DNA from 2 places in the Arthrobacter sp. 01T425 genome. Region 1 is predicted to be linked to the other one. Evidence: riboswitches for the same ligand, from Rfam matches in the RefSeq annotation. Region 1 holds a riboswitch; the other holds the start of a gene.

The links. Region 1 has a riboswitch for glycine ahead of gcvP (aminomethyl-transferring glycine dehydrogenase). Riboswitches for the same ligand answer to the same signal wherever they lie in the genome.
Region 2: linked by a shared signal. The riboswitch ahead of gcvP (aminomethyl-transferring glycine dehydrogenase) and the one ahead of gcvP (aminomethyl-transferring glycine dehydrogenase) in region 1 are both predicted to bind glycine.

What each region holds. Positions count from the first base shown of each region.
Region 1 covers NZ_JBFTPY010000019.1:66,550-80,709, forward strand. The annotation lists gene AC1DNG_RS18325 (flagellar biosynthesis protein FlhA) at 1-1,334, shown strand, start outside; gene AC1DNG_RS18330 (hypothetical protein) at 1,312-2,583, shown strand; gene AC1DNG_RS18335 (carbon storage regulator) at 2,593-2,841, shown strand; gene flgN (flagellar export chaperone FlgN) at 2,856-3,371, opposite strand; gene AC1DNG_RS18345 (sigma-70 family RNA polymerase sigma factor) at 3,615-4,433, shown strand; gene AC1DNG_RS18350 (Dps family protein) at 4,600-5,079, shown strand; gene AC1DNG_RS18355 (MFS transporter) at 5,218-6,804, opposite strand; gene AC1DNG_RS18360 (TetR/AcrR family transcriptional regulator) at 6,872-7,411, shown strand; glycine riboswitch at 7,719-7,817, shown strand; glycine riboswitch at 7,819-7,933, shown strand; gene gcvP (aminomethyl-transferring glycine dehydrogenase) at 7,973-10,894, shown strand; gene gcvT (glycine cleavage system aminomethyltransferase GcvT) at 10,907-12,055, shown strand; gene gcvH (glycine cleavage system protein GcvH) at 12,566-12,949, shown strand; gene glyA (serine hydroxymethyltransferase) at 12,946-14,160, shown strand, end outside.
Region 2 covers NZ_JBFTPY010000028.1:21,954-38,305, reverse strand. The annotation lists gene glyA (serine hydroxymethyltransferase) at 1-738, opposite strand, end outside; gene gcvH (glycine cleavage system protein GcvH) at 735-1,118, opposite strand; gene gcvT (glycine cleavage system aminomethyltransferase GcvT) at 1,176-2,312, opposite strand; gene gcvP (aminomethyl-transferring glycine dehydrogenase) at 2,323-5,169, opposite strand; glycine riboswitch at 5,222-5,329, opposite strand; glycine riboswitch at 5,331-5,428, opposite strand; gene AC1DNG_RS20670 (hypothetical protein) at 5,728-6,687, shown strand; partial or broken gene AC1DNG_RS20665 (SDR family oxidoreductase) at 6,823-7,147, opposite strand; gene AC1DNG_RS20660 (SIR2 family protein) at 7,248-10,769, opposite strand; gene AC1DNG_RS20655 (ABC transporter ATP-binding protein) at 11,216-13,267, opposite strand; gene AC1DNG_RS20650 (ABC transporter ATP-binding protein) at 13,264-15,006, opposite strand; gene AC1DNG_RS20645 (VOC family protein) at 15,220-15,582, shown strand; gene AC1DNG_RS20640 (dihydrofolate reductase family protein) at 15,671-16,294, shown strand; gene AC1DNG_RS20635 (2-hydroxyacid dehydrogenase) at 16,330-16,352, opposite strand, start outside.

The DNA.
Region 1 (14,160 bases):
TGCTCATGGCCGTCTCCACCGGCATGATCGTGACCCGGTCCAACGCCGAGTCCGACATGGGGCGGACGGCCTCCACCCAGCTGCTGCAGTCACCGAACGCCCTCATGATCGCCGGCGTCGCCGCCGTCGCCATGGCACTGATCCCCGGCATGCCACCGATCCCGTTCGTCGTCGTAGGCGCCGGCCTGTTCATCGCCTCCCGCCGGACCGCGGCAAGCCAACAGCTGGCGGAAACGGCCCGGGAGGCCGAGTCGACCGCGCTGAACTTCCCGGAACAGGATCCGAACGAGAAGCTGCTGGAAGACATGCGCATCCACCCCGTGGAGATCCTGCTCGCACCTGACCTCGTGGATATGGTCTCCGGCGCCTCCGATGACCTCCTGGCCCGGGTCCGGTCCCTGCGGCACAAGATCGCCATGGAACTGGGCCTGGTCATCCCGCCGGTGCGCACCCGGGACAGTGTGGACCTGCCGCCGTCGACCTACGCCATCCGGATTGCCGGCGTGGAAGCCGGCCGCGGCACGGCCCCCAGCGGCCAGATGCTCGCCCTGGGCGAGAACCTGGACTCGCTCCCGGGCCCGGCGATGATCGAACCCGTATTTGGGCTCGCCGGGAAATGGATTCCGGGGGAGATGCGCCACAACGCCGAAATGACAGGTGCCACAGTGATCGACCGGGTCTCCGTCCTGGTCACCCACCTGTCCTCGATCGTCGCGGCGAACGCTGCCCGGCTGCTGTCCCGCGAGGACGTCCGGGTGCTGACCGAGGGCGTGCGCAAGCAGAGCCCCTCCGCCGTCGACGAACTGACCCCGGCCCTGCTCTCCCTCGCCGAGCTGCAGCGCGTCCTCCAGGGCCTGCTGGATGAGCAGGTGCCCATCAACGACCTCGCCCGGATCTATGAGGCCCTCACGCTCCGTGCCAAGATTTCCACGGATCCGGAATCGCTTGTGGAAGCCGCCCGGCAGGCCCTGGGCCCCGCCCTCACGGCCAAGTTCATGGACGGCGAGGTGCTCAACGTCATCATGATCGACCCCGTCCTGGAACAACACATGCTCGAGGACATGCGGCCCGCGGAGGGCGGCAGCCAGATCGTCATGGGGCAGGAACGGCTCGACGCCGTGCTGCGCTCGGTGCGGTCGGCCGTCGACGCCGCGGCCGCCGCCAACCGCCAGGTCGTGCTTGTCTGTGCACCCGCGCTCCGGCCCGCCATCTACCGCCTCGTCGGGGCGCAGCCGGGATCGGTGCCCGTGTTGTCCTACCGCGAGGTGACCTCCGCCAACGTCCGGATCGAAACAGTAGGAGTGGTGCGCCATGCCGAACCGCTATCGGCTTAAGGGAGCCTCGCTCGAGGAAATCCGCCGCAAGGCAGAACAGCTGTACGGTTCGGCGGCCCGGATCGTGTCCGCCGAACGCGTCAGCAGCCCCGGAATCGCCGGCCTCTTCGCCCAGGACCGCTACGAGGCCATGATCGAGCTCCAGTCCAAACACGAGGTCGTCACCGGCGAGGTAGTGCCTGACGCCGACATCCTGGCCGGGGCCGATTCCGGCCCGGCGACTGGTGGTCCCGCCGGGGAGACCGCCGCCGGGGCGGCTACCGCGGGCACTGTTCCGGGCGCCGGGACCCCCGCCGGGAAGTACGACGCCGGAGCCGTGGCGGCAGCACCGGCCCCGCCGGCGGCCCGGGCCGCAGCGCAGGCGGGCCCGGCCGGAGGGTCGGCACGGCCCGCCGCCCCGACCCATCACCTGCAGGGCGCCGCCATCGCCGCACTCCTGGAGGAGGCGGACGCCGCCGAGCTGAGCCTGCACCGGCCCGCTCCTGCCGGTGTGTCCACCGAATCGCGGGACTTCGCCGAACTGCTGGAACAGCTCGGCACCGGGCTCCGGACCCCCACAGATCCGCCCGCCGCAGCGCCCGCCGCCGCCGGGAGCCCCGCGCACCCCGCCGCAGCCGTCGGGAGCCCCGCGCACCCGGCCGCCGTCGCGCAACCGGCCGCCGTCGGGAGCCCCGCGCACCCGGCCGCCGTCGCGCCGGGCAACGCTGCGGGTGCCCCGGCTCCGGCTCCGCTGACCGGCGTCGGCGATCTCGTGCTCCTGATCGGGCTGGGGGAGGACGCGATGGATACCGCCCTGGCCATGTCCATGGCCTCCGGAGGTGCCGATGTGCGCACCGCCGGTGAGCTCTCCGCCTATGGCCACCTGCACGTCGACGGACGCCAAAGTGCCACGGCCGCGCGCGCCCATGCCGTGGTGACGGAGCGCACCGTCCTGGTGGCGTTCGGACTGGGCAAAGCCCGCAACGCCCTGGCCCGGGTGCCGTCCGTGGCGGCGCTCTCCGCCGACCAGGTCTGGGTTGTGGTCGATGCCGGACGCAAGCACGAGGACACGGCGCGCTGGGTCGGCGTGCTGTCCGCCCAGCTCAACGTGACCGCGGTAGCGGTGGTCGGCGCCTCGGAGACCGGGTCGCCTGAAAGCGTCAATGGCCTGGGACTGCCCGTGGGCTGGATCGACGGGCGCCCCGCCGGGCCCGAACCGACATGGCAGAACCGGCGGGAATCGTACGATGCTCCCCGGACTGAAGGGTAGATTGAGAGGATGCTGGTACTTACACGCAAGCCGGGCGAACAGATCATGATCGGCGACGGCATCGTCATCACTGTTCTGGAAGGCCGCGGCGACGGTGTTCGGATAGGCATTGAGGCGCCCCGCGGTGTGCCGATCCAGCGCCGGGAAGTCATCGAAGCCATCGCAGCGGCGAACCTCGCGGCGGCGGAAGCGGGCCCGGACGCCGAGGAAGCGCTGCGCGGGCTCATGCCGCCGCGCGCCACTCCCGCCGACGGCTGAGGACCCGCACCGGATCAGACATGGTCCCCGCCGAGATACTGGGCCAGGAGCGGCTGGGCTGAACGCCGGAGCACGGCGAGGGACCGCTCCAGGTTTCCTCCCATGGTCAGCTGGTCCAGAAGCCCGGCCGTACCCGCCGGGCCGGCGCGTCCCGGCATCGGGAGGCTCCGCAGCGCGTCCTCATTCACGCTGGAAGCCTCGCCCAGCCGGGCCAGGAGTGCGTGCAGGGCGTCCAGATGCTCGCGCAGGATCTCGGGCCATGGCCCGGCGGGCGCGGCCGCAATCAGTTCGACGAGCGTGGTCTGTGCCGGCAGGCCCCATTGGGCCGCCACGGCAGCGGACTCGACGCTCCGGGCCAGGGCTTCGAAGCGCAGGCGGTCCAGCACGGTTTCAATCTCGGAGGCCATGAAGCTCAGCCATTCCAGATTCCCGGCCACGACGTGCAGGCGCTGCGTTTCCAGCCTGAAGAGGAGTAGCTCCAGCTGCCGCCGCTCCTGCCACAGTGCCGCGGAGAGATCACTTGCGCTCATGTGCCCCATTCTCTTTCCGCCCCGTGAATCACAGCTTCGGGGCGGTCACCGCATTTTTCGCACAGCTTTTCCCTGAGGGTACACGCAGATCTTGGAACAGGTGATAGGTTTCCTCCATGGGTGCTGCGCCCTACTTGCGAACGCTGACTCCAATGGGGGGAGCACCGGTCGGTTTTGGGTGCGGCTCTCGGCGTTTTAAGGGTCGAGGACCCTTCGGATCCGGTCTCATGGGGGGACACAGTATTGAATCGCGTGGAACGCAACGAGATGGTCACGCAGCACCTTCCGCTGGTGGGGTATCTCGTCTCAGATTTGTGCTCGAAGGCGTCACACCTTTCTCGCGATGACTTGGCGTCAGCCGGCGCTATTGCCCTGATTACCTCGGCCGATTCGTTCGATCCAGGCCTCGGGGTGCCGTTCGGCGCTTTCGCGCGCCGGCGTATCCTTGGCGCCTTCGCAGACGAGATGCGGGCCAGCGACTGGGCCACCCGATCCGCCCGCCGCCGGATCAAGGAAACCATGTCCGTGCAGGAAACCCTGGCGTCCGCCCTGGGCCGCACCCCCACAGTGGACGAGATCGCCTCTGCCCTGGGCGTCCAGCAGAGCGTTGTGGAGGCCGCGCTCGCGGATGCCTCGCGCACATTGACGCCCCTCGACGAGGCCGTGGTGGACACCCTGGCCGCCGAAACCCTCACCCCGGAACACTCCGTGCTCGCGGACGAACGGCTCCAGTACCTTCGGGCCGCCGTGAAATCCCTTCCGGAACGGATGCGCTACGTGGTGGAGGAGATCTATTTCGGAGACCGCACGGTCAAAGACCTGGCCGCGGAACTCGGATCCACGCACGCAGCGGTGTCCCAGCAGCGTTCGGAAGCCATCCGGCTCATGCGCGACGGCCTGAGCGCCCACTACGCCGACGACCCCGAGCAGCCGTTCCAGCCCCAGTCCAGGATTACCCCGAGGCGGCGCAACGACTACCTCACCCAGCTGTCCGAATCCACCTCCGGCGGCATCACACGGGCCGTGTTCCCGCGTGGGCCCATCCTCAACGAGGCCGTCTAAGCCGCCCCCAAAACGGTTAGTAAGCCGACTTAGTAAGCTGACCGAGAAATTCCTCCCAGAAGCATCGCGGCCCGGCGCCGCGCTGCGGTAGCGTCGGAAGCATCGGCCGGGGTGCCAGCAATGGCATGCGCGGCCCGCACGGCACCGGTTCTATCGAGGAGGATTCATGAAAGCATCACCAACATTGACGACCAACCTGCAGGCAGTACTGGTGGACCTGATCGAACTCCACGTTCAGGGCAAGCAGGCACACTGGAACATCGTCGGGACCAACTTCAGGGACCTTCACCTCCAGCTGGATGAAATCATCGACGCCGCCCGGGGATTCGCGGATGACCTTGCCGAGCGCATGCGTGCCCTCCACGCCCTCCCGGACGGCCGAAGCTCCACGGTTTCCAAGTCCACCGCACTGGCCGAGTTCCCGAAGGGCCTGATCAACACGAAGGACGCCATCGAGCGGATTGTCGCCGCGCTTGAGGCGGCCGTCGGCACCATGCGCAAGGTCCATGACGAAGTGGACGAGGAAGATCCCACCACCGCGGATCTGCTGCACGAGTTCATCGCCAAGTTTGAGCAGTACGCCTGGATGGTGAATGCCGAGACCATGCGGGCCACTGCCAGCGTGACCACCCCGGACAGCAAGTAGGGACCGGCTCCCACACCCCCCCCAAAAAAAACAGCAGCGTCCGGCACCGGGTATCCTCCCGGCGCCGGACGCTGCTGTTTAAGGGCTGGAACCCCTTGGTGCTGACGACGGCTTGACGCTGACGGCGGCCGCTGAGCCCTATTGGGCCTTCGGCACCGACCGCAGGACGACGGCGGCCAGGACGCAGGCCCCGGACATCAGGACCAGTGCAATGGACGCCGTGACGTGCACGCCCGAGTCGAAGGCGGTGCGCGCGGCCGCCGTCACCGCCTCGGCCAGGGGCGCCGGAAGCATCCGGGCCAGATCCACAGCGCCGGCCAGGGTTTCACCGGCCTGGCGGGTGGCCGCCGCCGGGGCGAGTTCGGACACGCCCGCGGGAAGCCGGAGGTTGCCCTGGTAGGAGGCCGTCAGGATTGAGCCGAGAATCGCCGTACCCAGCAGGGACCCCACTTCGTAGCCGGTCTCGGAGATAGCGGCGGCTGCCCCTGCCTTATCGGCGGGCGCCGCGCCCAGGATCAGGTCATTGGAGATCGTCTCCGCGGCCCCCACCCCCAGGCAGAGCACCAGCAGGGCGGCAAGGAGCAGCGACGGGCCCTGGCTGTGGTCGCCGAATGCCACCACGAAATAGCCCGCCGCGCTCAGCAGCAGGCCGCCGGCCACCACAAAGCCGGGCCGCACCTTGCGCACCAGCGGGACCACGAGCAGCCCCGCTACAACCGTGGCGATGAGGGCCGGGACCATGGCGACGCCGGAGGCCGAGGGGGACTGGCCCTCCAGCAGCTGCAGGTGCTGGGCCAGGAAGAGAATGAAGCCGTTGAAGGAGAACAGTGCCAGGACGTTGGCCACAATGGCCGTACTGAAGATCCGGTTGCCAAACAGGCTGACGTCGAGCATCGGCGCGGTGCTGTGGTCTGTCCTGTGGATACGGGCAAGCGCGCGTTGCCGCCGGATGAACACATAGCCCATGAGCAGGCCGGTTCCGATGCTCGCGAAGGCCTCGGGAGCCGGCCCGTGGGTGGCAAGGGCTTTGATCCCGTAGACCACCGGCACCATGACCAGCAGGGACAGGGCAATGCTGGGCACGTCCACCCGGCCCGGCTTCGGATCGCGGGATTCCGGGATCAGGGCCGGCCCGAGCAGCAGCAGCGGCAGGATGATCGGCACCGCGACCAGCAGGACGGCGCCCCACCAGAAGTGTTCCACCAGCCAGCCGCCGACAATCGGGCCGAGGGCGGCGCCGCCGGAGAAGCCGGCGGCCCAGATCGCCACCGCCAGCCTGCGCCGGTTGGGCTGCGGAAAGATGTTCCGGATCAGCGACAGCGTGGATGGCATCAGCATGGCGCCGAACAGGCCAAGCCCGGCGCGGCCGGCGATCAGCCATTCCGCACTCGGCGCGAACGCCGTCACGGCGGACACCGCGGCAAAGCCTGCGCTGCCCACGAACAGCAGCCGGCGCCGGCCGATCCTGTCGCCCAGGGAACCCATCGCGACCAGGAGTCCGGCCAGGACCAGGGGGTAGGCGTCGACGATCCAGAGCAGTTCGACGCCGGAGGCGGTCAGGCTGCTGGCGATGGCCGGCAGGGCGAACGTGAGCGCGGTGTTGTCCACGGCCACGAGCAGGACGGGGAACATCAGCAGGGCCAGCGCCACCCAGTCACGCCACGGTGCCCGGGGCCCGGTGGCCGCAGGAGTGCTGGTGGCTACGGTGATCGATGAAATGCTCATAAGGATAACTATACCGTCTGGACGGTACAGTTAAGAAATGCGCGCGCGGACAGGCATGATGGGAGGCATGCCCAGGAAACCCGTCGCCCGCGAGGCCGTCCTCGATGCCTTCGAATCCCTGCTCATCGAAGTCGGTGAACGCGCCGCGACGCTGGACGCCGTCGCGCGCCGGGCCGGCGTCTCCAAGGGCGGCCTGCTCTACCATTTTCCGACGAAAGAGGCCATGATCGCGGTCCTGCTGGAACGGCTGGACCGGCTCCTGGCTGCCGATGTTGCGGCCATGGCGGCAGCCCCGGAAGGGGCGGCGGCGTACTTCATCAAGTCCTCGGTGTGGGCGGACACGCCCATGGACCGGGTCTTCGTGGCGGCCACGCGGCTCGCCGAGGTGGCGCACGGGGAAACCCTCCGCCGCTTCGCCGCCGGCCAGGCGAGCTGGCTGGAACTGCTGGCGGCCGACGTCGGGCCCGCCATGGCGAAGGCCGTCCTGTGCATGGGGGACGGGCTGTACTTCAACGCCATGCTGGCGCGGGGTCCCGGCGGGCCGCCGCCGGAAGTCGAGGCGGACGTCCAGAGCCTCCTGGCCGCCGTCGAGCGCCTGCGCGGCTGAAGCCCACACCCACCCCCTCCGACCCCCTACTCCCCGCCGACCCCCTTACTCCCCGCCGACCCCCTTACTCCCCGCCGACCCCCTTACTCCCCGCCGAATTCGCCGGAAGCGTTCGAGTACGCCGGAAAGTTGCGGCGACTCCGGGCGTTTCCGGCGAATTCGCGCCGCCGGATTCGCCGCCGGGTGGCTCGTGGCCCGTAACCTGGGTCCGCCGCCGGGAGGGAGTTTGCGGACGCGCGCCCGGCATAGGACAATGAGAGTTGTGACTGTAGTCACCCCCGATTGAACACCTAATTAAATACGCCTTTGATCTGCGGCGGGAGAGTCCTGCAAGTAGGTACAAGCAGGCGCCGTAGGAGCAAACCCTCCCCAGGAATCTCTCAGGCCCATGTACCGCCGCGGCAAGGCATCTCTGGAAAGTAGCAGGCGTGTCCCGGACATGCTGTGCTCACCGACGGTGCAAGCGGAGCCCTGAAACGCGGGCTGCGCGGAAACTCTCAGGTCCAATACAGAGCGGGGAGGAACCCGAATCAATGTGGCGTACCCTGCGCCGCCTGAGTTATGGAGTTCCTTGTGACTGTTACCCCAGCCTCCACGTCCTTCGTTGACCGGCATATCGGCGCGCGCCGCCAGGCCGACGTCGACGCCATGCTGAAGGCTGTCGGCTACGACACCGTCGACGCCCTGGTGGACACCGCCGTTCCGAAGGACATCCGCCAGGACGCCGACCTCGCGCTCGCCGCGGCCCTGAGCGAGGTCGAAGTCCTCGCCGAGCTGCGCAAGCTGGCGTCGAAGAACAAGACCGCCGTGCAGATGATCGGGCAGGGCTACTACGACACGCTCACCCCGCCGGTGATCCGCCGCAACATCCTCGAAGCCCCGGCCTGGTACACCGCGTACACGCCCTACCAGCCGGAGATCTCGCAGGGCCGGCTGGAGGCGCTGCTGAACTTCCAGACCATGGTCCAGGACCTGGTCGGCCTGCCGATCGCCAACGCCTCCCTGCTGGATGAAGCCACCGCCGTGGCCGAGGCCGTGCTGATGATGCGCCGCGCGAATAAGAACAAGACGGCGCACGACGGCAAGACCGTCCTCGACGCCGACTGCCTGCCCCAGACCATCGCGATCGTCAAGGGCCGCGCCGAGGCCCTCGGCTTCGAGGTCGAGGTCGCCGACCTCTCCAAGGGCCTGCCCGACGGCGTCATCAACGGCGTCGTCCTGCAGCAGCCGGGCGTCTCCGGCCGCGTGTTCGACCACACCGCCGTGATCGCCGACGCCAAGGAACGCGGCGCCCTCGTCACCGTCGCGGCAGATCTCCTCTCCCTGACCCTGATCACGTCCCCGGGCGAGCAGGGCGCTGACATCGCCGTCGGATCCGCCCAGCGCTTCGGCGTGCCGCTGTTCTTCGGCGGACCGCACGCTGCCTACATGGCCGTCCAGAAGGGGCTCGAGCGCTCCATGCCCGGCCGCCTCGTGGGTGTCTCCAAGGACAACGCCGGCGTTCCCGCCTACCGCCTGGCCCTGCAGACCCGCGAGCAGCATATCCGCCGCGAGAAAGCCACCTCCAACATCTGCACCGCCCAGGCCCTGCTGGCCATCGTGGCTTCCTTCTACGCCGTCTACCACGGCCCGGACGGGCTGAAGGCAATCGCCCAGTCGGTCCACGTCCACGCGAAGACCATCGCCGCCTCCCTGAAGGCCGCCGGCCTGGACGTGCTGCACACCTCTTTCTTCGACACCATCACCGTCTCCGTGCCGGGCCGGGCAGCTGAGATCATCGCGGCAGCCGACGCCAAGGGCGTCAACCTGCGCGCCATCGACGCCGACACCGTCGGCATCTCCGCCGACGAGGCCACGACGGTGGCCGTCGTCGCCGACGTCATTGCCGCGTTCGGCGCGTCCGTGACTGCCGCGGCTGCAGGCACGGACACTGCGTTCGGCCTGGACCCCGCCGTCGAGCGCACCTCCGACTACCTGCAGCACCCGGTGTTCAACACCCACCGTTCCGAAACCCAGCTGCTGCGCTACATCCGCCGTCTCTCGGACCGCGACCTGGCCCTGGACCGGACCATGATCCCGCTGGGGTCGTGCACCATGAAGCTGAACGCCACCGCCGAGATGGAGGCCATCTCCTGGCCGGAGTTCGCGTCCATCCACCCGTTCGCCCCGGAATCCCAGACCGCCGGCTGGCGTGAACTGATCGAGGACCTCGAAGGCCAGCTGACCGAGATCACCGGCTACGACCAGGTCTCCATCCAGCCCAACGCCGGTTCCCAGGGGGAGCTCGCCGGGCTGCTGGCGATCCGCGGCTACCACCTCTCCCGCGGTGATGCCCAGCGCAACATCTGCCTGATCCCGGCCTCCGCGCACGGCACGAACGCGGCCTCGGCCGTGTTGGCCGGCATGAAGGTCGTGGTGGTGGCCACGGCTTCGGACGGCACGATCGACCACGCGGACCTGACCGCGAAGATCGAGCTGCACAAGGACGCGCTGTCCTGCATCATGATCACCTACCCGTCCACGCACGGGGTGTACGACGCCGATGTCCGCGAGGTCTGCGACGCGGTCCACGCCGCCGGCGGCCAGGTCTACATTGACGGCGCCAACCTCAACGCCCTGGTCGGGCTGGCCCAGCCCGGCATGTTCGGCGGCGACGTCTCGCATCTGAACCTGCACAAGACCTTCTGCATCCCGCACGGCGGCGGCGGACCGGGCGTCGGCCCGGTCGCGGCCAAGGCGCACCTGGCACCGTTCATGCCGGGCAACGCGGCTGATCCCGCCAATGGCGCCGACGGCACCCCGATCTCCGCCTCCCGCTACGGCTCGGCCGGCGTGCTGCCGATCTCCTGGGCCTACGTGAAGCTGATGGGCGGCCGCGGCCTCACCGAGGCGACCAAGTCCGCGCTGCTCGCGGCGAACTACATCGCGGCCCGCCTCAACGACTCCTTCCCGGTGCTCTACACCGGCGAAGGCGGCCTGGTGGCCCACGAGTGCATCCTGGACCTGCGCGAACTCACGGCCAAGACCGGCGTGACCGCCGAGGACGTGGCCAAGCGCCTCATCGACTACGGCTTCCACGCCCCCACCCTGGCGTTCCCGGTGGCCGGCACCCTGATGGTGGAGCCCACCGAATCCGAGGACCTGGGCGAGATCGACCGCTTCATCACGGCCATGGTCGCCATCCGCGCCGAGATCGACCAGGTGGCCAACGGCGATTTCACCGTGGAGCACAGCCCGCTGCGCAACGCCCCGCACACCGCCTCTGCCGTGATCAGCACCGACTGGACCCGCGAGTACCCGCGCGAGCAGGCCGTCTTCCCGGTCCACACGCTCAAGCAGGACAAGTACTTCCCGCCCGTCGGCCGCATCGACGGCGCAGCCGGGGACCGCAACCTGATCTGCTCGTGCCCTCCCCTCGAGGCCTTCGAAGAAGACACAGCAGTCCACTCCGACGACTCCGCCAACTCCGACTCTGACAGCTAGGGACAGCCACCGATGAATGAGAATTACACGGCACTTTACGAAGAGCACAAGAAGCTCGGCGCCTCCTTCACGGACTTCGGCGGTTGGCAGATGCCGCTGAAGTACAGCTCGGAACTAGCCGAGCACCACGCCGTCCGCAAGTCCGCGGGCCTGTTCGACCTCTCCCACATGGGCGAAGTCTGGGTCACCGGCCCGGACGCCGCAGCCTTCCTGGACTACGCCCTGGTCGGCAAGATCTCGGCGATGGCCATCGGCAAGGCCAAGTACTCGCTGATCTGCAACGAGGACGGCGGCATCATCGACGACCTCATCACCTACCGCCGCGGCGACCAGAAATTCCTTGTGGTCCCCAATGCGGGCAACGCGAAGGTCGTCGCCGCGGCCCTGGCCGAGCGCGCCGGTTCCGGAAAGGACGGCGGATTCGACGTCACCGTCCGTGACGCGTCCGCCGAGATCTCGCTGATCGCCGTGCAGGGACCCAAGGCCCAGGAGATCCTGCTGCGCCTGGTCCCCGCCGCGCAGCACGAGCTCGTCACCGGCCTGAAGTACTACGCCGCAGTGGACGTCCCGTTCATGTTCGCTGGAGCCAGCCAGGACCTCCTGCTGGCCCGCACCGGCTACACCGGTGAAGACGGTTTCGAGATCTTCGTCGCGAACGACGCCGCCGCCGCCCTCTGGCAGGCGCTCGTCGCCATCGCAGAGGACGGCGAGCTGACCCCCTCCGGTCTCGCGTCCCGCGATTCGCTCCGTCTCGAGGCCGGCATGCCGCTTTACGGCAACGAGCTCTCCCTGGAGGGCGATCCGTTCGCCGCCGGCCTGGGCCCCGTCGTCGCCCTGTCCAAGGAAGGCGACTTCATCGGCAAGGCCGCCTTGGCCGCCAAGAAGGAAACCGGCGCCGGCGCCACGACGGGCCGCAAGCTCGTCGGGCTCAAGGGCCTCGGGCGCCGGGCCGGCCGCGGCCACTACCCGGTCCTCAAGGACGGCAACGTCGTCGGCGAAGTCACCTCCGGCCAGCCCAGCCCGAGCCTCGGCTACCCGGTCGCGATGGCCTATGTCGACGTCGAATTCACCGAGCCCGGCACCGCACTGGACATCGACCTCCGCGGCAAGGCCGAACCCTTCGAAGTTGTCGCACTGCCTTTCTACAAGCGCCAAAAGTAGCCGAACGGGTACCTCAGCGGGACCGGGTGCCTCAGCAGTACCCGGCCCCGGGGACGGCAGGCCCCAGTTTTCACGCGTGCTCGCTCGTTCCTCGCTTAGACGCACGCTTTCGAAAACCGCGGCCAGCCGCCCCTCGCGAGAAGCTCACCTTTGTGGAAAACCGACCACAACAGGACCGACGGGTACCGGCGCCTTCGAAAGCAAAAGTGCTGGGGGATGTAGCGCCTGCCGCGGGGTAGGACTGTCCCAAGCCCGATCATTGGGGGTTGAGCTTGATGACACCCTTGAAGCCTCGGAGCACCCCGGCTCTGGAAGATATCGAAAAGCCACTGTTTCTTCCGGGGAAACGGCTGGCCCCAAAAACTGAACTGAATAGCGGCGGGTGAGGGGATTCCGGAAGCGTGCGTCTAAGCGAGGGACGAGCGAGCACGCGGAGGAATTGCCTCATCCGCCACCCAACCCACCCCAATTGTTGTGGCCCACGACTTTTCAAACGTAAAGGAAAAACACATGGCAAAAGTTGCCCCTGAACTGCAGTACTCCGACGAGCACGAGTGGGTTGCCCGCGAGGCCGGAAACGTTGTTTCCATCGGCATCTCCGCCGTCGCCACGGATGCCCTGGGCGACATCGTCTACGTGGACCTGCCCGAGGTCGGTTCCGCGGTGACTGCGGGGGAGACCTGCGGCGAGGTCGAGTCGACCAAGTCGGTCTCGGACCTCTACGCCCCGGTCACGGGCGAGGTCACCGAAATCAACCCCGCCGTCGTCGATGACCCCGCGCTGATCAACAGCGACCCGTACGGTGCCGGCTGGCTCTTCAAGGTGGCCGCCGAATCGGACGGCCCGCTGCTCTCCGCGCAGGAGTACGCGTCCAAGAACGGTGGCGAACTGTGAGCGGCGCATCGGCGGCCGCGGGCACCCAGACGCTGGCCTTCGAGCAGGTCGTTTCTCCGAGCTTGGACGCGGACTTGTCCGTGCTGGATCCGGAGATCGCCGCGAAGATCGACGCCGAACTCACCCGGCAGCGTGACGGTTTGGAGATGATCGCCTCGGAGAACCACACCGCCAAGGCTGTGATGCAGGCGCAGGGTTCGGTGTTGACGAACAAGTATGCCGAGGGCTACCCGGGCAAGCGCTATTACGGTGGCTGCGAGCACGTTGACGTTGTGGAGCAGCTCGCGATCGACCGGGTCAAGGCCCTGTTCGGTGCGGAATACGCCAACGTGCAGCCGCATTCCGGCGCGCAGGCTAACGCGTCCGTGATGCATGCCCTGATCCGTCCGGGCGACACCATCATGGGCCTGAACCTGGCGCACGGCGGGCACCTGACGCATGGCATGCGGATCAACTTCTCCGGCCGGCTCTACAACGTGATCCCGTACCAGGTCCGTGAGGAGGACCACCGGATCGACATGGCCGAGGTCGAGGCCCTGGCCTTGGAGCACAAGCCGGCGCTGATCGTGGCCGGCTGGTCCGCGTACGCCCGGCAGCTCGACTTCGCCGAGTTCCGCCGGATCGCCGACTCGGTGGGCGCTTACCTGATGGTGGACATGGCGCACTTCGCCGGCCTCGTCGCGGCCGGTCTGCACCCGTCCCCGGTCCCGCACGCGCACGTCACCACCTCCACGACGCACAAGACCCTTGCCGGTCCGCGCGGCGGCATCATCCTGTCCAACGACGCCGAGATCGCCAAGAAGATCAACTCGGCGGTGTTCCCCGGGCAGCAGGGCGGGCCGCTGGAGCACGTCATCGCCGGCAAAGCCGTGGCGTTCAAGATCGCCGGGTCCGAGGAGTTCAGGGAGCGCCAGGAGCGTGTCCTGGCCGGCGCCCGGATCCTCGCCGAGCGCCTGGTCCAGGACGACGTCACCGCCAAGGGGATCAACGTGATCTCCGGCGGCACCGACGTGCACCTGGTCCTGGTGGACCTGCGCGAGTGTGAGCTCAACGGGCAGGAAGCCGAGGACCGCCTCGCGGCGATCGACATCACGGTCAACCGCAACGCCGTGCCGTTCGATCCGCGCCCGCCGATGGTCACCTCCGGGCTGCGGATCGGCACTCCGGCGCTGGCCACCCGCGGCTTCGGCGAGGCGGCCTTCGCCGAGGTT
Region 2 (16,352 bases), on a different contig from region 1:
CAGGGTCTTGTGCGTCGTGGAGGTGGTGACATGCGCGTGCGGGACCGGGGACGGGTGCAGCCCGGCCGCGACCAGCCCGGCGAAGTGCGCCATGTCCACCATCAGGTAAGCGCCCACGGAGTCGGCGATCCGGCGGAACTCGGCGAAGTCCAGCTGCCGGGCGTACGCGGACCAGCCGGCGACGATCAGCGCCGGCTTGTGCTCCAGGGCCAGGGCCTCGACCTCGGCCATGTCGATCCGGTGGTCCTCCTCACGGACCTGGTACGGGATCACGTTGTAGAGCCGGCCGGAGAAGTTGATCCGCATGCCGTGCGTCAGGTGCCCGCCGTGCGCCAGGTTCAGGCCCATGATGGTGTCGCCCGGACGGATCAGGGCATGCATCACGGAGGCGTTGGCCTGCGCGCCGGAATGCGGCTGCACGTTCGCGTACCCGGCACCGAACAGGGCCTTGACCCGGTCGATCGCGAGCTGTTCGATCACATCAACGTGCTCGCAGCCGCCGTAGTAGCGCTTGCCCGGGTAGCCCTCGGCATACTTGTTGGTCAGCACCGAACCCTGCGCCTGCATCACAGCCTTGGCGGTGTGGTTCTCCGAGGCGATCATTTCCAGCCCGTCCCGCTGCCGGGACAGCTCGGCGTCGATCTTCGCGGCGATCTCCGGATCCAGCGCGGACACCTCCGCGTCCAGGCTCGCGGAGACGACCTGCTCAAACGCGACGGTACCCGTCGCGGCGCTCACAGCTCGCCGCCGTTCTTGGACGCGTACTCTTCAGCCGACATCAGTGGGCCTTCTTCGGTCACGGCGACCTTGAACAGCCAGCCGGCCCCGTACGGATCGCTGTTGATCAGCGCCGGATCGGAAACGACGGCGTCATTGATCTCCACCACCTCGCCCGTGACCGGCGCGTAGAGGTCCGAGACGGACTTGGTCGACTCGACCTCGCCGCAGGTCTCCCCCGCGGTCACCGCGGAACCGACCTCGGGCAGGTCCACGTAGACGATGTCGCCCAGGGCGTCGGCGGCCACGGCCGAAATCCCAATTCCTGCAGGGCCAGATCCGTCGGCAGCAACCCACTCGTGTTCAGCGGAGTACTTCAGTTCGGCTACAACTTTGCTCATTTATCTCAATCCTTAAGTTCGTATGTGGTTTCGGCAGGCTCAGCCAGCGGCGGCCGGCTACTTTTGGCGCTTGTAGAACGGCAGTGCGACGACTTCGAAAGGCTCCGTCTTGCCGCGGAGGTCAATGTCCAGGGCTGTGCCCGGTGCGGCGTGTTCGATGTCGACGTAGGCCATCGCGACCGGGTAGCCGAGGGTGGGGCTGGGCTGTCCGGAGGTCACTTCGCCGACGACGTTGCCGTCCTTGAGGACCGGGTAGTGGCTGCGGGCGGCACGGCGTCCGAGGCCCTTGAGCCCGACGAGTTTGCGGCCGGTCGTGGAGCCTGCGCCGGCTGCCTTGAGCTCGCTCAGGGCGGCCTTGCCGACGAAGTCCGACTCCTTGGCGAGCGAGACGACCGGGCCCAGGCCTGCTGCGTATGGGTTGCCTTCGCGGGAGAGTTCGTTGCCATAGAGCGGCATGCCGGCTTCCAAACGCAGCGAGTCACGGCAGGCCAGGCCGGCCGGGATGAGCCCGTGGCTGGCACCGGTTTCCAGCAGTGCTTCCCAGAGACCTGCCGCATCCTCGTTCGAGATGTAGATCTCGAAGCCGTCCTCGCCGGTGTAACCGGTGCGGGCGAGGAGCAGATCTTGTCCGTTGATCTGAACCTCAACCGCAGCGTAGTACTTCAGCTCGGTGACCAGGACATGCTGCTCGGCCGGGACCAGCGTCAGCAGGATGGCTTCGGCGTTCGGGCCCTGGACGGCGATCAGCGAGATCTCGGCGGAAACGTCTTCCACCGTCACGTCGAACCCGCCTTCTTGGGCAGAACCGGCCCTTTCGGCCAGTGCCGCGGCCACGACCTTGGCGTTGCCTGCGTTGGGGACCACCAGGTACTTGTCCTCACCGCGGCGGTAGGAGATGAGGTCATCGATGATGCCGCCGTCTTCCTGGCAGATCAGCGAGTACTTCGCCTTGCCGACGGCCACGGCCGACAGCTTCCCGGCCAGGGCGTAGTCGAGGAACGCCGCGGCGTCCGGGCCGGTGACCCAGACTTCGCCCATGTGGGAGAGGTCGAACAGGCCCGCGGCGTTGCGGACAGCGTGGTGCTCGGCGAGTTCCGATTCGTACTTCAGCGGCATCTGCCAGCCGCCGAAGTCCGTGAAGGAGGCGCCGGCTTTTTTGTGCTGCTCGTAGAGAGCGGTGTAGTTCTCACTCATCAGGAAATCCTTAGTTCTCGAATTCGGAAAGCGGCGGGCAGGAGCAGACCAGGTTGCGGTCCCCGGCGGCGCCGTCGATGCGCCCGACCGGCGGGAAGTACTTGTCCTGCCTGAGTGTGTGGACGGGGAATGCGGCCTGCTCACGCGGGTACTCGCGGGTCCAGTCGGTGCTGACGACGGCGGCTGCCGTGTGGGGTGCGTTGCGCAGCGGGGAGTTCTCCACCGTGAAATCGCCGTTGGAGACCTGGTCGATCTCCTGGCGGATGGTGATCATCGCCTCGATGAAGCGATCGATCTCCGCAAGGTCCTCGGACTCGGTGGGCTCCACCATGAGGGTGCCCGCCACGGGGAAGGACAGCGTGGGGGCGTGGAAGCCGAAGTCGATGAGGCGCTTGGCCACGTCCTCGGCGGTGACGCCGGTCCTGGCGGTCAGTTCCCGCAAATCCAGGATGCACTCGTGCGCCACCAGGCCGCTCTCCCCCGTGTAGAGAACCGGGAAGTGCTCATCCAGCCGGGATGCGATGTAGTTCGCCGCGAGCAGCGCGGACTTGGTGGCCTCGGTGAGGCCCTGGCCGCCCATCAACTTCACGTACGCCCAGGAGATCGGCAGCACACCGGCGGATCCGTAACGCGAAGCGGAGATGGCAACTCCCTTTCCCGGTTCGACCTTGTTCGCGTCCCCTGGCATGAACGGCGCCAGGTGGGCCTTGGCCGCGACCGGGCCGACGCCCGGTCCGCCGCCGCCGTGCGGGATGCAGAACGTCTTGTGCAGGTTCAGGTGCGAGACGTCACCGCCAAACTTGCCCGGCTGGGCCAGCCCGACGAGGGCGTTGAGGTTGGCGCCGTCGACGTAGACCTGGCCGCCGGCGGCGTGGACCGCGTCGCAGACCTCGCGGACGTCGGCGTCGTAGACCCCGTGCGTCGACGGGTAGGTGATCATGATGCAGGACAGGGCGTCCTTGTTGGCCTCGATTTTTGCCTGAAGGTCCGCGTGGTCGATCGTGCCGTCCGAGGCTGTGGCCACGACGACCACCTTCATGCCGGCCAGCACGGCGGAGGCGGCGTTCGTGCCGTGCGCGGAGGCCGGGATCAGGCAGACGTTGCGCTGGGCCTCCCCGCGGGAGTGGTGGTAGCCGCGGATCGCCAGCAGCCCGGCGAGCTCGCCCTGGGAACCGGCGTTCGGCTGGATCGAGACCTGGTCATAGCCCGTGATTTCGGCGAGGTCAGCTTCGAGGCCGCTGATGAGTTCCCGCCAGCCCTCGGTCTGGGAGTCCGGCGCGAAAGGGTGGATGGAGGCGAACTCCGGCCAGGAGATCGCTTCCATCTCGGCCGTGGCGTTCAGCTTCATGGTGCAGGAGCCCAGCGGGATCATGGTGCGGTCCAGGGCGAGGTCGCGGTCCGAGAGCTTGCGGATGTAGCGCAGCAGCTGGGTTTCGGAGCGGTGCGTGTTGAAGACCGGATGCTGCAGGAATTCGGAGGTGCGCAGCACCCTCCCGGGCAGCTCGAAGCCCTTGGCCTCCACCACCGGGCCGGCGCCAAAGGCGACGACCACCGCGGAGAGGACCTCCGGCGTCGTGGTTTCATCGACGGACACGCCAACTGTGTCCGCGTCGATGAGCCGCAGGTTGATGCCACGGGCCTCGGCGGCGGCGATGACCTTGGCGGCCTTGCCGGGGACGCGGACCGTGAGGGTGTCGAAGAAGGACTCGCTCGCCAGTTCCCGGCCGGCGATCTTCAGCGTGGCGGCGAGGGCGCGGGTGTTGTTGTGGACGGTCTGGGCGATCGCCTTCAGCCCGTCGGGGCCGTGGTAGACGGCGTAGAACGAGGACACGATGGCCAGCAGTGCCTGGGCGGTGCAGATGTTGGACGTGGCCTTCTCTCGGCGGATGTGCTGCTCGCGGGTCTGCAGGGCCAGGCGGTAGGCCGGGACGCCGGCGTTGTCTTTGGAGACGCCGACGATGCGGCCGGGGAGCGTGCGTTCCATGCCCTCGCGCACCGCCATGTAGGCGGCGTGCGGGCCGCCGAAGAACAGCGGCACGCCCAGGCGCTGGGTGGAGCCGACGGCGATGTCCGCCCCCTGTTCGCCCGGAGGGGTGATCAGGGTCAGGGCAAGCAGATCCGCCGCCACGGTGACCAGTGCGCCGCGTTCTTTGGCCTCGGCGATCACGCCGGACTGGTCCCACACCCGGCCGGAGACGCCCGGCTGCTGGAGGACGAGACCGTTGATGTCGCCGTCGGGCAGACCGGCGGAGAGGTCAGCGACCTGCACCTCGAAGCCCAGCGCTTCGGCGCGGCCCTTGACGATGGCAATGGTCTGCGGGAGGCAGTCGGCGTCGAGGACGGTCTTGGCCCCGGCAGCGGACTTGTTTTTGTTGGCGCGGCGCATGAGAAGCACGGCCTCGGCAACCGCGGTGGCCTCGTCCAGGAGGGACGCATTGGCGACCGGGAGCGCGGTGAGGTCCTGGACCATGGTCTGGAAGTTCAGCAGCGCCTCGAGGCGTCCCTGGGAGATTTCCGGCTGGTACGGGGTGTAGGCGGTGTACCAGGCGGGGGCTTCGAGGATGTTGCGGCGGATCACCGGCGGGGTGACGGTGTCGTAGTAGCCCTGGCCGATCATCTGCACGGCCGTCTTGTTCTTGGAGGCGAGCTTGCGCAGTTCGGCCAGCACCTGGACTTCGCTGAGGGCGCTGTCCAGGGTGAGGGGCTTTTCCTGGCGGATGGAATCGGGGACCGCGTTGTCAACGAGGCCATCAGCGCTGTCGTAGCCGACGGCCTTGAGCATGGTGTCGATGTCGGCCTGGCGGCGGGCGCCGATGTGGCGGTCTGCGAAGGTGGACGGGGACGATTGAACCGTCATGAGAGGAACTCCATAATTCAGGTGGCATCAAGACGCCACGATGATTCGGGTTCCTCCCCGCTCTGTATTGGACCTGAGAGTTTCCGTTTTGCCCTGCTGATAGCAGCGCGCCACTTGCACCGTCGGTGAGCCCGGTTGCCCGGACTGCTTTCCAGAGTTGCCTTGCCGCGGCGGTACGTGGGCCTGAGAGATTCCTGGGGAGGATTTGCTCCTACGGCGCCTGCTGAACGTACCGGCAGGACTCTCCCGCCGCAGATCATAAGCTGTGCCACTGGTCGGTGACACAGCTCACAATTTATCCGGTTCCCGGGCAGGATGCAAAATTTATTTCAATTGAGTCGCTGTTCCCGCGGACGACGGCGGGAGCTCTTCGCCGTCGTCTGCTTGCGTGGGCGAGGCGCATGAGGGCCGTGACGTTGATCCGGAACACGCGGTCCCAGAGGTCGTCATCCACCGCGTGGACCGGACCAGGGGGTTAATCCATTCGGTGCATTATTCTGGACGGATACTTTACTTTTCGTGCGCGTCCCTCCAGAGCGCTCTACGCAAGGAGCCTCCGTGAGCCTTCCGGATCGAGCGATGGAACAGGCAGCCCCCAGCAGACCACCAAGCCGGGCCCCCGCCGGGGATGCCGCTTGGGCGTGGCTGATCGGGATCCTGGCAGGATTGCTCGGCTTGGGCCCCTGGCTGGTGACCGGCGCACAGTTCCCGTTGCAGAACTTGTGGGGCGCAGAGGTCGCTCCGGACCAGATGCCCGTGTCGTTACTGCCGCTAAGCCAGTACGAACTCACCACCATCGTGGCCCTCCTCACCGTGGGAGGTGCGGCGGCCGGACTCGCGGTGCGCATCTGGTCTCCCGCCCGACGGCGACTGGTGACGTGGTGCGCGGCAGCCGGTGTTCTTGTGGTTCAGTTCACGGCGGCCGTCCAGTCCTTCACAGTGCTCGACGGAGGCTTGGCGGGCGGAACAACGGCGAGCCTCTACTTCGCCGGGCTGCTCGCGGGCGTGACCGCCTCCCTCGCGGCGGCCCTCGTGGCGCACCTGCTGCTCTGTTCAAGGTCACGGAGCCTGGCGGCATTGGGCGCCGGACTCATCGCGGTGCCGTTCGCTTCGTGGACGGTGGAGTGGGTTGTCGGCTTCGTTGGGCACCTCAACGTCCCCGTCGCAGTGCCGACAATCGCTCACTGGATTCCCGCCATCCTCGTAGGTTGCGCCCTGGCATGGTGCGGCCTTCGTCCTGCGCGGCGGACCGCAGTGTGGGCCGTGAATCTTGCCCTGTTGTGGCTGGTTCCCGCCCTGTTCATCTCGGTCAACTACGTCCTGGGAACGCGTGTACTGGCTGGCGACCTGCAGGAGATGCTGTTAATGAGTCGGCAAATCTTGGCGGCAACACTTGGGCCCGCGGGCGGAGCCGCTCCCAGAGTCTTGCTGGCTCTGGTCATCGCGTTGGCGGGGCTGGGTGCCAAATCCATTGCCGCTCGCCGGCGACCGGACGGGCACCCCTTCCCGTCCACGTAACAATCCGGGCTCACCCGCGATGTGTGGACGTGATGGCACCAGCGGATCCGATGGTGCAATGACGGATTTGATCCCCGTCCAGCGGGCGACGGCGGGACTTCCCGCCGTCGCCCGCTTGCGCTTTGGTGAGGTGCTTTAGAGCGCCGACCAGCCGCCGTCGGATGCGAGGATGGCGCCGTTGATGTTGGTGCCGTCGTCGCTGAGCAGGAAGGTGATGGACGCGGCGAGCTGGGCGGCGGTGGCGGGCGTGGGACGGTGGCCTGCATCAGCGGGCCGAGGCGTTCGGCCGCCAGCTGGGATCCCCAGGTGGCCATGATGTTGGTGATGGTGGGGCCGGGGGCCACGGCGTTGAAGCACAGGCCCCTGGGCCGTACATCACGGCCGCGTTCCTGGTCACGCCGACGACGGCCTGCTTGGACGCGGTGTAGGCGGCGCCGGCGGCGGACCCGCGCAGGCCGGCAAGACACCCCACAACGGCCGATATTGGACGTTATGTCGTGTTGTCAGCATGTCTGGACAATAGACCGGCGGATGAAGTCACTCTTGTGCCAGCAAGGGCTCTACCGTTCCCCCTGTTTGAGGAACACTCCGTGGTGGGCTGCTGCTTCGACCAACCGTTCCCGCATGTTTGAATCCAGATGTTCCATCAGGACATGGGCTGCTTTTGATACGTCGTCTTGGGTTGTGTGGCTGAGTTGGGCCGAGTTCTGAAGTCTGTGGATCAGGTATTGCGCCAACGGCCGGGCATGTGCGAGGACGGTGGGGCCGTCTACTCTGTCCCACCGGAATATTGAACGGAACCCAACCCCTTGCGACAAGACAATTTTGACGCCGTCCGGAACGCGATCACCCAGGAGAGGTACGAGGTCCGCCCACGCCTCAAGTTCCTCAGGATCCGGCCTCCTTGGCTGACCATCGAAGCGCCTCTGGACGTAGGAACCCATCCAAGCGTCCCACCACTGGGCTGCTTCGTTGGTGTCCTGACCTTCGAGCAGGACGAAGAGGTGATCAACGAATTGAGCAACGTGCCGCCCGCTCTGCTCAAGCACCAGCTGGTCAAGGATTTCGACGCGCATTTCAGAAGTGATGTCGGAGTATGTCAGAACAGACGCTAACAGCCCCCAGTACTGCGCAGACAGAGTGTTGCCGGGAAGCTCTTCGAGCCGCGATTGAGCCTGAACGATGAGGCCGAGAAAGCCCCGCTCAAGGAACTTGTTGTTCCACCGGGGATGGTAAAGGTAGGCCTCCCATGATTCCCTTTCGAGTCCCGGGTTGGAGAACAACGGGAAGACATTCGCCACGGTGAAATCGGGGTCTGCTGCAAACAAGAAGAAGACCTCCCCCGCCAAGGCAGGACGTGTAGCGTCTAGCGCCTGGCCGGATCCTTGCAACATCGGTAGCAATGCATTGCGCTCGTGGTCACTCAAGCCTGCCCAGTGGTCAGGATCGGATCTCCAACGCCGCCCAATTTCCCTGACCCAATAGGTGGAAACTCTCCCAGGCCACGAGTTCAGCGAGAGGCTCACTGAACTGAATTCCTCGTTGTGAGTGAAGGATGCACTGTGCGCTTCCCAGAGGCGCTGTGCAATTTCCCGAAGCCGGGCGGTGATCTGTGACGATGCGTTGTCGGCCTGTATATCGACTTGTGCGAGGAGGAAGTCTGAGACCTGTCGGGCCGCATCTCTGTCCGATGCGATGCTGGCGACAACTTCAACGACCTCCAGCGCGACATCGCTGAGGTCCGCCTTAGACCAGCCGTCAGTCAAGGCGCCACGCATGGTTTGGACGCGGTCGTCCCTAATAAGAGCTGAGGAGGTCCAGAGCTCGAGAGCAACGGAAGGCACTGATTCGGCGATAGAGCGGAGCAGGCCGAGCGCATCGTCCCACGTAGGTTGGTCGAAGTCCCGCTCGGAGTAGTCCTGGTTGAGGAGCCACGTCACAGCGTGGTCCACCCCTTCATCACGGATCATCCGAGCGAACTCCTCAGCGGATGCCGGCGGGGTCCCGCCCCAGACACCGGACTCGGACCAATGGTCGAAATCGGGATGAGGGCGGGGCGCAAAATCGCGGTTTGCCTGCTGCAATTCATCAAGAGCTGTGGCGGCACCGGCCCACTTTGTGTCGGCCATCGTAAGCCACGTCAGAATGTTGTACTTCATGTACTGCGTGTGCCTTTTATCGACCTCGTCATCGAGCCCGGGTCCCAGCCTAATTCTTCGAAGCAGCGCAGACTTCACGGCGGGGCTCGCGTCCTGGACCGAGGCCGCCAGCACCGCGTATGTCTCGTGCTTTGTGTGGTAGTCGAAGATCAGGTCGTGCTCGAGCAGCCATTGGATTCTTGCCGATGAGTCGAACAACGGAGCGAAGCCCAGGGTGTGCACGGCCAGTCTACGAAAGAGCGGGTACTCCTTGCCCCGCCAGCGGTCGACGATGCCCGGATCCGAGGCGATGAGTTCCTGGCCGCAGTCGCGCAGTCCATCGATGAGAACATCGATGACTTCCCTGAACTTGTCTTGCGGATGCGGTTCGATTGCGGAACGCCGGATGGACAGCGACCCTCCGCCACCCTGCGAGGACCAGGCGTCGAGTAGCTCGTGCGCGGTGAGGAGCGCATTCTCGAGCAATGAGCAGAGCCGGTGGTCGAGAGCTACATCCCATTTCTTGAGTCTCTGCCAGTATTCGTTTGCTGCATATTCGTTTATGGACCAAGAGACTTCGGCCGTCGGGATGTACTCGACTCCAGATTCGTTGCTGAAGGCGGCGCCCCAGTAGTCCGGTCGCAGATTCAAATAGGGGCGAAGACCCAAACGCAGTAGAAGCAGATCGGGCTTTTCAGCACCTGAATTATTGGCCCACATGTAGCGCTCAAGGGAAAGTGGTGCGCTGTACTCTGCGATGGATGTTGTCAGCAGAACCGTCCATCGTCGTGCGGCTACGGGGTCTTTCGACGCCAGCGTGCGGATCGCCCAAGGCAAGGCGGCGGCCAGTTGCGGACTGAGTTGTTGGCCGGTGCGCTGTATGAGGTTGAGAGCAGTGGCTTGGCGCGCGACGTCGCCGATGTATTTGTCGCAGAACCATTGCGCCAGCACGGTGCTCGCCTCACCGAGTGCGCTATCAGGCGCGGCTGTCGGATTGGTCTTGAAGATTGAGGAGAAAGCCTCATGGGTTTCCAGCCATGGTAGCCAGCTCGCATCAGATGCGGATTCCGCGAATACGCGTGCACCGTCTGGGTCTTCGAGCATGTGGGACAAATAGTCTGTCTCGACGGGGTTCTTGGGCGGCCCACCCTGGACGATGTCCCGGATACGGGCACCATGGTCCAAACGTCCCATCAACGCGCGCTTGGCCCATTCATCTATGGCGCGCGCGGCTGCTGCGTGGTTGTCGTCGCTGGGGTAGGCGACCGGTGTGATTCCTAGCCTCTTCCAGCGGGGATCCTCGGCTTGGTCTGTCAGGATGAAGCGTCGGGTTGAGGAAGGGAGCCCCATCCCGAGGTAGTTCATGATGGGGTCGTTGTGGCTGAAACCAACAAACAGAACAACGAAGTGGTCGAAAACTTCGCGCAGGAATCGCGTGGCCCAGGCGTCTGTCAGATAGGCTCTCCCGAAGTCGTGGTCCGTGAGGATGAGCTCCAGTTCCGGCCGACTGATTGAGCCATGCAGGTGGACCAGCCCCTCGAAGTCCCGACCTACTGGGAGTGCGGGAGAAAAGTAGATGTCGCCGAGAGCCTTTTCGGCATCGTCTGCAGCGGTCTGCAGATGATCATCGAAGTTTGTGGTGATGATTCGCGTCGTTCCCGCAGCGGCAGCAAGGTGAACGAGAGCCCTGTGGCTCTCGTTTGGGATCGAGTCGGGTCTGCTGATTAGCCTCTTAACGTGCTTGTGGACGTCGAACCCGTCGAGTAGCTCTCCCAGGAAGCGGTCTATGGCAACACCGTCACCGGGATAGGGTCGGCGAGCCATGACTCCAACTTGCTCAGCCAACTGCTCGAACAGCGGCAGACCGGAAGGAGGATTTCTGGATGCGCCGGCCCCAACGAATAGCACCAAATTGCCAGCAGCGTGTGCTTCGATCAACTCCATGGGCAGCTCAACGTCCGCCGTGATCCACATTGTTCTTCTGATGGTCCAATGCTAGTCGTGCTGACCAGGCCAGCCCGATCTCAACCCCCGGCGTTTCTGACCCAGATAAGAAACAGTCGGAAGAACTACGTAAAGCCGGACGAGTAGCGCCGCCGGTCACCTGAACTGCCGACCATCAATTGTCCAGATGCTGTCTGGACAATTGGCCTAGCGCGTCAACGACTGCCGTTAAGGGCGTCGCCAAAGTTGAGCTTGCCGGTGGACCCGGCTGGAACTTTCCGGTCTTGAGCTCGATGACGACGTAGCCCGTTGACCGCCCTAACGGGCGGTCTGGAACGCCACTCCCCACCAGCCGAGACTGCTGATAGCGGATATTACGTAAAGTTGATTTACGCAAGATGCTAATTGTCTCCGTCTTGAGGCCGACAGACGAATTGTTGTTTTCCCTAGACCTCCGCAACAGGAGCCGCGAACTGCGCCGCGTACAGCGCGGCGTACGCCCCGCCCGCAGCCAACAATGAAGCGTGCGTCCCCTGCTCGACGATCTGGCCGGCCTCCATCACCAGGATGAGGTCGGCGTCGCGGATTGTGGACAGCCGGTGGGCAATGACAAACGAGGTCCGGTCGGACCGCAAAGCACTCATCGCCTTCTGCACCAGCACCTCGGTCCGCGTATCCACGGAAGAAGTCGCCTCGTCCAGGATCAGCACGGACGGACGGGCCAGGAACGCCCGGGCGATGGTGAGCAGCTGTTTCTCGCCGGCGGAGACGTTGCCGCCCTCGTCGTCGAGCACGGTGTCGTAGCCCTCCGGCAGGGACCGGACGAAACGGTCCACGTACGTCGCCCGTGCGGCCTCCAGGATCTCGGCTTCCGAAGCACCGGGCCGGCCGTAGGCGATGTTGTCCCGGATGGTCCCGCCGAACAGCCAGGTGTCCTGCAGGACCATGCCCATCCGCGAGCGCAGCCCGTCGCGCGTCATCGCGGTGACGTCCACGCCGTCGAGCGTGATCCGCCCGGCGTCGAGCTCATAGAAGCGCATCATCAGGTTCACCAGGGTGGTCTTGCCCGCGCCCGTGGGGCCCACAATGGCCACCGTCTGGCCCGGCTCGGCCACGAGACTCAGATCCGTGATCAGCGGCTTGTCCGGCGAGTAGGCAAACGACACGTCCTCGAACACGAGCCGGCCCCGGCCCCCGTTGGGCGCCGCAGCCGGGACAGGATCCGGGCCCTGTTCCTCGGTGTCCAGCAGCTCAAACACCCGCTCGGCCGACGCCACACCGGACTGCAGCAGGTTCGCCATGGACCCCAGCTGCGCCAGCGGCTGGGTGAACTGCCGGGAGTACTGGATGAACGCCTGCACATCGCCCAGCTGCATCGCGCCGGAGGCCACCTGCAGCCCGCCCACCACGGCGATCCCCACGTAGACCAGGTTCCCGATGAACGTCATGGCCGGCATGATCAGCCCGGAAATGAACTGCGCGCCGAAGCTGGCCTGGTACAGCTCCACGTTCTTCTGCCGGAACCGTTCCTCCACCTCGCGCTGCCGGCCGAAGACCTTCACCAGCGCGTGCCCGGTGTAGGTCTCCTCGATCTGCCCGTTCAGCTCGCCGGTGTGCCGCCACTGCGCCACGAACAGCTTCTGGGAGCGCTTGGCGATCACCGCCGTCGTCACCAGGGTCAGCGGAATGGTCACCAGCGCAATCAGCGCCAGCGTGGGCGAGAGGATGACCATCATCACCAGCACCCCGGCCACGGTCAGCACCGAGGTCACGGCCTGGCTGATGGACTGCTGCAGGCTTTGGGAGATGTTGTCGACGTCGTTGGTCACCCGGCTGAGCAGCTCGCCGCGCTGCACGGAATCGAAGTAGCGCAGCGGCAGCTTATTGATCTTCGCCTCGATCCGCTCGCGCAGCCGGTACATGGTGCGCTGGACCACGCCGTTGAGGATGTAGGCCTGCATCCAGCCGAACACCGACGCCAGCACGTACAGGACCAGCGCCCACAGCAGCACGGTGGCCAGCGCGGTGAAGTCGATTCCGGTGCCGGGCGTCAGCGTCATGGCGCTGAGCATGTCCGCCTGCTGGTTCTGCCCGGCGGCGCGCATCTGGGCGATCACCTGGGCCTGGGTCTCCCCGGCCGGCAGCTGCTTGGACACGACGCCGGCGAAGATCAGGTTGGTGCCCTCGCCCAGCAGCCGGGGCCCGATCACCGAGAACGTCACGCCGACGACGGCGAGCATCAGGACCAGCACCAGCCACAGCCGTTCGGGCCGCAGCTCCCCCAGCAGCCGCCGGGCGGACGGGCCGAAGTTCATGGCCTTCTCCGCCGGGATGTTCATCCCGGCAAACGGGCCGCCGCGGCCGGGTCCGCCCGCCGGACGGGGAATCCGCATGGGGGTTTGCGCCGCGGGAGCCCCGGGGGCCGCGGGTGCCCCGGGAGCCCCGGCAGCAGGAGCGGTGGCGGGGGCCGGCGTCGGCGCCTTGTCGGTGCGGCTCATGCTGCCTCCTCCGCTGCGAGCTGGGAGTTCACAATCTCCTGGTACGTTTCCGACGCCTCCAGCAGTTCCTCGTGCGTGCCCTGCGCGACGATCCTGCCACGCTCGAGCACCAGGATCTGGTCCGCGTCCACAATGCTGGAGACCCGCTGGGCGATGATCACCATGGTGGCCCCGGCGGTGTGCTGCTTGAGTGCCTGCCGCAGCCGGGCGTCCGTAGCGGTGTCCAGCGAGGAGAAGGAGTCGTCAAAGATGTAGAGCTCGGGCTGTTTCACCAGTGCCCGGGCGATCGCGAGCCGCTGCCGCTGGCCGCCGGAGACGTTGGTGCCGCCCTGCGAGATCGGTGCATCCAGTCCGCCCTCCAGCTCCTCCACAAAGTCCTGCGCCTGCGCAATCCTCAGGGCCCGCCAGAGCTCGTCCTCGGTGGCGTCGGGTTTGCCGTAGAGCAGGTTGCTGCGCACCGTGCCGGAGAAGAGGTAGGGCTTTTGCGGGACCAGGCCGATGTGCCCCCACAGCAGGTCCGGGTGGAGCTCGCGGACGTCCACGCCGTCAATCCGCACCGAACCGGAGGTCGCGTCGAACAGCCGCGGCATCAGGTTCACCAGGGTGGTCTTGCCGGAGCCGGTGCTGCCGATGATCGCCGTCGTCTGCCCCGCCCGGGCGGTGAAGTTCACGTCCGACAGCACCGGCTGCTCGGCGCCCGGGTAGGCGAATCCGACGTCGCGCATCTCCAGCTCGCCACGGGCTGCCCGCCCGGCCGCGCGCGAGACGGGACGCAGCGGCGGCCGGACGCTGGATTCGGTCCCGAGGACCTCGCCGATCCGGTCCCCGGACACGGCGGCGCGCGGGATCATGATCGCCATGAACGTGGCCATCATGACCGACATCAGGATCTGCATCAGGTAGCTCAGGAACGCGATCATGGTGCCCACCTGCATGGAGCCGTCCTCGATCCGGAACGCACCGAACCAGATCACGGCCGTGCTGGAGACGTTGAGCACCAGCATCACGGTGGGGAACGCGAGCGCCATGAGCCGGCCGGCGCGCAGCGCAGTGTCCGTGACGTCCTCGTTGGCGCGGGCAAAGCGGGCCGTCTCCACGTCCTCCCGGACGAAGGCCCGCACCACGCGGATGCCGGTGAGCTGTTCGCGCAGCACCCGGTTGACGGTGTCGATCCGGGCCTGCATGACCCGGAACAGCGGCACCATCCGGAAAATGATCGAACCCACCGCGGCCAGCAGCACGGGGACGCTGACGGCGATCAGCCAGGACAGCTGCAGGTCCTGCCGGATGGCCATGATCACCCCGCCGATGCAGAGCATGGGCGCCGTGACCATGAGTGTGGCGGACATCAGGACCAGCTGCTGGACCTGCTGGACGTCGTTGGTGGAGCGGGTGATGAGGCTGGGCGGGCCGAACCGGGTGACTTCCTGCTCGGAGAACGCGGCGACCCGGCTGAAGATGGCGCCCCGGACGTCCCGGCCCAGTGCCATCGCGGCCTTCGCCCCGAAGTACACGGCCACGACGGTGCAGATGACCTGCAGCAGGGTAACCGCCAGCATGAGCCCGCCGATGCGCAGGATGTACTCGGTGTCGCCGTTCGCCACGCCCTGATCGATGATGTCCGCGTTCAGGGTGGGCAGGTAGAGGGATGCAATGGACGCCGCCAGCTGGAAGACGACGACGGCGAGCAGCAGCCGCCGCTGCGGCCTCAGGTATTCGACGAGCAGTTTCCAGAGCATCCGGTCTCCACTTCACGCGTCACAGACTGTCTCACACAGAACGATGTGAGGGTCAGTTTACGTCCCGAACCCGGGAGTGGGCCGGGTTCCTCTGAGGGCGAATCGGGGGCGGGCCTGCGGCGATGCTCAGATGCGCGGTTTGCTTGCCCGGCCGGCCTGCTTGCCGGGCTGGACTGCTTGCCGGGCCTGCGGCCCGGGTGTAGCTTGATGCGGATGCTGCGCATTGGCTCAATCGTCATCCGGGTGGACAACCTCGAACGCCAGATGAGTTTCTGGCAGGCAGCCCTGGGCTACGAGCCGCGGTACGAGCCCGACGGCGACTTCGTGATCCTCCAGCCGCCGGGCGGCGTGGGCACCTGCATCTCCCTGGACCGGGTCCCCGCGGCCGTCCAGATCCCGCCGCGCCTGCACCTGGACCTCTACACGGACACCCAGGACGCCGAGGTGCAGCGCCTCCTGGCCCTGGGCGCCACCCGGGTCGAATGGAGCAAGCGGCCCGCGGACGCCGACTACGTGATCCTGGCCGATCCGGAGGGCAACAGGTTCTGCGTGGTGGACACCGCCGGGAGCCGTTGAAACCTGTTGCTTCGCAGGGGAACGGTGTGCCAGCCTCGAAGTGATCCCGTCGCCGCGGCGACGACGGGCGACGGAGAAGGAGCACGGCATGGGACTGATCCATATCGACCTGTTCACCACCCTCGACGGCGTCGCGCAGGCGCCCGGCGGCCCGGACGAGGACACCGACAGCGGGTTCGAGTTTGGCGGCTGGCAGGCGCCGCTCATCGACGAGGTGGTCGGCGGGCAGGTCACCTCCGGGATGACGGGGATGGACGCGCTGCTGCTCGGGCGCCGGACCTACGACATTTTCGCCGGGTACTGGCCGCACGCCAACGGTGAGATCGCGCGGCTGTTCAACCGCATCCCGAAATATGTTGCATCGCGTGGGACGCCTCCCCTCGAGTGGGCCGACTCCACGCTCCTCGGTCCTGATATCGTCGCCGCCGTGCGCGAACTGCGCGACCGGCACGAGAACATCCACGTGATCGGCAGCCTCGACTTCGTGCAGACCCTGTTCGCCGAGCGGCTCTTCGACCGACTCACGCTCTGGGTGTACCCGATCCTCCTCGGCGGCGGAAAGAAGGTCTTCGCGGACGGGGTGGTTCCGACGAACCTCAGGCTCATCGAGCCGGTCGTCGCCTCACCGAAGGGCGCGGTGCTGCAGCGCTACGCGCTCGCCGACGGCACCCCTGGCGTCGGCGACATGTCGGCCGTAACCCAGGAGGGCTAAAGCGACACGCCCGGGCCGTGGCCCGTGCCGCCCAACTAGCCGTTCAACACCACGTTCA